Regions from separate parts of the Streptomyces sp. NPDC018000 genome, predicted to be linked through region 1. Evidence: predicted binding sites of a transcription regulator. Region 1 holds the regulator's gene; the other holds the start of a gene.

The links. Region 1 encodes HspR, which represses chaperone genes until heat shock. Its sites were predicted from a motif close to TTGAGNNNNNNNNNCTCAA; they were not measured.
Region 2: the regulator HspR is predicted to act here: its motif matches at 1,297-1,315, upstream of lon (endopeptidase La).

Annotation. Positions count from the first base shown of each region.
Region 1 is NZ_JBIRGM010000002.1:536,630-539,021, reverse strand. Features, by position in the region: gene ACH4EW_RS07025 (helix-turn-helix transcriptional regulator) at 1-741, shown strand, start outside; gene ACH4EW_RS07020 (heat shock protein transcriptional repressor HspR) at 845-1,291, opposite strand; gene dnaJ (molecular chaperone DnaJ) at 1,293-2,392, opposite strand, start outside.
Region 2 is NZ_JBIRGM010000003.1:486,882-489,273, reverse strand. Features, by position in the region: gene lon (endopeptidase La) at 1-1,274, opposite strand, end outside; partial or broken gene ACH4EW_RS10695 (nucleotidyltransferase) at 1,495-1,908, shown strand; gene ACH4EW_RS10690 (spermidine synthase) at 2,056-2,392, shown strand, end outside.

The DNA of each region.
Region 1 (2,392 bases):
GACCGCCGCCGGATCACCGTCGAATTGACTGACGCTTTCGAGCCATTCATGGCCATCAGCGCCCAGCCCTCGGTGACCACGCATGCGATCACCGTCCTGGAAGGGCTGCGGACCATCAATGCGACGCTGGACACCGCGACCGCCCAATGCACCGAAGAGATACTCACCATCCAGCCGGGCGGCGTCCGCAATCTGGATGTCCTCACCCAGTCGCTGGAACGCGTGGAGGGACCGATCAGCCGCGGCGTACGGCTGCGCACTCTCTACCAGCACACAGTGCGTCACGGCCCCGGCGTCTTCGCCTACTTGGAGCGGCTGCACTCGGGACATGTGGAGGTCCGGACGCTGGAAGAGCTGATCGACCGCATGATCATCTTCGATCGCTCCGTGGCCGTCATCCCCGCACGCCGTGACCGGCAGGTGGCGCTGGAGCTTCGCCACCCCGGCCTCGTGGAGTATCTGGTATCCGTATTCAACCAATTCTGGCAACTGGCGACCCCTCTCACCGAAGAGGCTCCGTACACCCCTCCCGATGACGGCATCACCGGCATTCAGCGGTCCATAGCCAAACTCCTCATCGAGGGATACGTCGACGAGGCGATCGCCCGACGCCTCGGCATGAATGTCCGCACCTGCCGCGCTCATGTCGCCAAGTTGTCCGCCACTCTCGGAAGCAACAGCCGCGCCCAACTCGGCTACCTCATCGCCCAATCAGGAATCCTCGACAAGACGCCGAATTAGACCGGCAGATGTGCGCGCCGGCCCCGCGCACACGGGCGAGGCCCGCCACCCGGGAAGGAACGGGTGACGGGCCTCGCCTGTCGTGCGGGTACGCCGAACCCGCTCAGTCCTTCGGCCTCTTCGGCCGCCAGACCACCAACGCGCTGGTCTGCTGCACATCCTGATAGGGCACCAGATCGCGTCGGTACGAGGCATGCACCTGGGCCTCGCGCTGCTGCATCGCCGCCGCCGCGCCGTCCACGGCCGACGAGAGTTCGGCGATGCGCTGCTGGAGAGCCGCGACCTGGTTCTCCAGCTCGATGATGCGCTTGATGCCGGCGAGGTTGATGCCCTCGTCCTGCGACAGCTGCTGCACGGTGCGCAGCAGCTCGATGTCGCGGGCCGAGTAGCGCCTGCCGCGCCCGGCCGTACGGTCGGGGGAGACCAGGCCGAGGCGGTCGTACTGGCGCAGCGTCTGCGGATGCAGGCCCGAGAGCTGGGCCGCAATCGAGATCACGTACACCGGCGATTCATCGGTCAGTTCGTACGGATTGCGTCGTCGGCCGTCCACCTCAAGCTCCCTTCGCAGCCTGGAACAGCTCCGCCCGCGGGTCGTGGCCCGCGGTCGCCTTCCGGTATGCCTCCAGCGCGTCCCTGGCCTCGGTGCTGAGATCCCTGGGCACCGTCACCTCGACGGTGACCAGCAGGTCGCCCCGGGTGCCGTCCTTGCGTACGGCGCCCTTGCCGCGGGCGCGCATCGTACGCCCGTTGGGGGTGCCGGCCGGCAGTTTCAGGGTGACCGGCGGACCACCGAGCGTGGGCACTTTCACCTCGCCGCCGAGTGCCGCCTCCGTGAAGTCGACGGGCACGGTGACCGTGAGGTTGTCGCCCCTGCGGCCGAAGACCGGGTGGGCGTCGACATGGACCACGACATACAGATCGCCGGCCGGACCACCGCGCTCGCCCGGGCCGCCCTTGCCGCGCAGCCGGATCCGCTGGCTGTCCGAGACGCCCGCCGGGATCCTGACCTGCATGGTCCGGGAGGACTTCGCCCGTCCGCTGCCCTTGCAGACGTCGCAGGGGTCCTGGGCGATGAGGCCCCGGCCCTTGCAGTCCACGCAGGGGTCGGTGAGCGAGAAGCCGCCGCCGGTGCCACGCGACACCTGGCCGGTGCCGAGACAGGTGGGGCAGACCCTGGGGGTGCCGTTCTTGTCACCGGTGCCGGAACACGCCTTGCAGGGCGCCTGGCTGGACATCCGCAACGGGACCGTGGCCCCCTCGACCGCCTCGCTGAAGCTGAGCGTCACCTCGGACTCGATGTCCTGGCCGCGGCGCGGCTGCACCCGTGTCCCCGCACCGCCCCGGTTGAACAGGCCGCCGAAGACATCGCCCAGACCGCCGCCGCCGAAACCGCCGGCTCCGCCGCCCGCGCCACCGCCCTGGGTGCCTCCGAAGAGGTCGCCCAGGTCGAAGTTGAAGTTGCCTCCGGCACCTGGGGGGCCGGCCCTGAAGCCACCGTTGCCGAAGAGGGCGCGCGCCTCGTCGTACTCCTTGCGCTTCTTGCTGTCGCCGAGGATGTCGTTCGCCTCGGAGATCTCCTTGAAGCGCTCCTCCGCCTTGTCATCGCCCTTGTTGGCGTCCGGGTGGAACTCGCGGGCGAGCTTCCGGTACG
Region 2 (2,392 bases), on a different contig from region 1:
TTGATGGCCCGGACGATACGTCCCGGCAGGGCACCGACGTAGGTACGCCGGTGGCCGCGGATCTCCGCCTCGTCCCGCACACCGCCGAGCGCCACGCGGACGAACCTGCGCCCCATGGCGTGTGCGACGGATTCACCGAGCGAGGTCTTGCCCACGCCCGGAGGACCCACCAGCGCCAGCACGGCACCGCCGCGCCGCCCGCCGACGACCCCGAGACCGCGGTCGGAACGCCGTTTGCGTACCGCCAGGTACTCGGTGATCCGCTCCTTCACGTCCCTAAGGCCCGCGTGCTCGGCGTCGAGGATCTCCTGGGCGCCGCGGATGTCGTACGCGTCCTCGGTCCGCTCGGTCCACGGCAGTTCGAGGACGGTGTCGAGCCAGGTCCTGATCCAGGAGCCCTCAGGGCTCTGGTCGGAGGAACGCTCCAGCTTGTCGACCTCCTTGAGCGCCGCCTCGCGGACGTTCTCGGGAAGACCGGCGGCCTCGACACGCGCCCGGTAGTCGTCGGACTCGTCCGCGCCGGAGCCAGGACCGCCGTTGAGATCGGCGAGCTCCTTGCGTACGGCTTCGAGCTGGCGCCGCAGCAGGAATTCGCGCTGCTGCTTGTCGACGCCCTCCTGGACGTCCTTGGCGATGGACTCGGCGACGTCCTGCTCGGCAAGGTGTTCACGGAGCCACTGGATGGCGAGCTTCAGCCGGGCGACCGCGTCCACGGTCTCCAGGAGCTGCACCTTCTGGTCAGTGGTGAGGAAGGGTGAGTATCCGGAGTTGTCGGCGAGCGCGGAGATGTCCTCGATCTGCTGGACCCGGTCCACGACCTGCCAGGCGCCGCGCTTCTTCAGCCAGCTGGTGGCGAGTGCCTTGTACTCCTTGACCAGCTCCGCGGCGGCTCCGGGCAGTGGATCGGGGACGACCGCGTCCACCCGCGTCCCCTCCACCCAGAGCGCGACACCCGGTCCGCTGGTCCCGGCCCCGATCCGGACCCGGCCACGGCCGCGGATGAGCGCGCCCGGGTCCCCGCCCGAAAGCCGTCCGACCTGTTCGACGGTGCCGATGACACCGGTGCCGGTGTACGCCCCGTCGATCCGCGGCACAAGAAGCACCTCGGGCTTGCCGCCGCCCTCGCGGGCCGCTGCCTGTGCGGCTTCCACGGCGGCACGTACATCGGTGTCGGACAGGTCCAGAGGCACCACCATCCCGGGCAGGACGACCTCGTCGTCGAGCGGCAGCACGGGCAGGGCGAGCGGAGTGACCGCATTGGGCTGGCTAGCCATAATCTCCCCTTCGGCATTCAAGTTGAGTTATCCAGACTCAATGCTCCTGAGCCAGCCATTGTTCCCCGGCGCCGTTCGCTGCGAGCGATCGGACCGGCGACACCCTTGGGCGGCGGACAGGAACGGCGGGGGCAGGTCAGAGCGTGCCCGTAGCGGGAAACCGCGTACGCATCCGCTTTGATCCGACGCCTCGGAGCCTTTGGTCCGGCGCGACATCGAGGACCTCGCCGTGCAGCTTCCGCGCTACCGCCCCACCCCGCTGCTCGCCCGCGAGACCAACGGCGACCTGGTCCTCTCGCTCCCGCGCTGGCACAGGCGAGCCGCCGAGGCCACCACGGACACCGAGCGCCTGAGCCTCAGCCGCGGCGCCGCCCGCCGCATCGTCCGCACGGGCTTCACGCTGGTCATGCCTCAGTGGGGCGGCTGGACCAGCGATCTGGCGGAGTCCGCCGAGGTGTTCGCCCGCTACTACCCGGACCATCCGGAGCGGATCGAGCAGATGCGGGTGGCCGCGCGCACGGGCCGCACCCCCTCCGCCGACCCGGCCGTCCTCACGATGCTCATCGACGATCTGGCGCCCTGGCTGGCAGCCGAGTATCTCGCAGTGCACGGCGAGAAGGCCCCACGCCCCTGACCGCCGCTCCCGTGACCGCACACACTCCCCCGGACAGATCAGATAGATCGGATGGATCGGGCAGATCCGGCAATCCGTTGGCCTTCAGCCGCGTCGAGCGGCCAGGATGGCAGGGACTGTGTCCGCCATCCACCGGAGATCCGCGCCATGCTCGACAGCCACGGCCCCGAACGCCTCGCCCCCGTCACGCTCGACCGCCGCGAAGGCCCGTACGGCGAGGTCGTTCTGCGGGAGCGGGGGGACGACTTCGAGATCATCGCCAATGGGTGCTTTCTCATGGACACCTCCGACGGGCGTTCCGAGCGGCTGCTGATCGACGCGGCGCTGGCCGCACTGCCCGCCGACCGGGCAGCACCGGCGGTGCTCATCGGGGGTCTCGGGGTCGGGTTCTCGCTCGTCCGGGCCGCCGCCGAGCCGCGGTGGGGGCGGATCGCCGTCGTCGAGCGGGAGCAGGCGATCGTGGACTGGCATCTTGAGGGGCCGC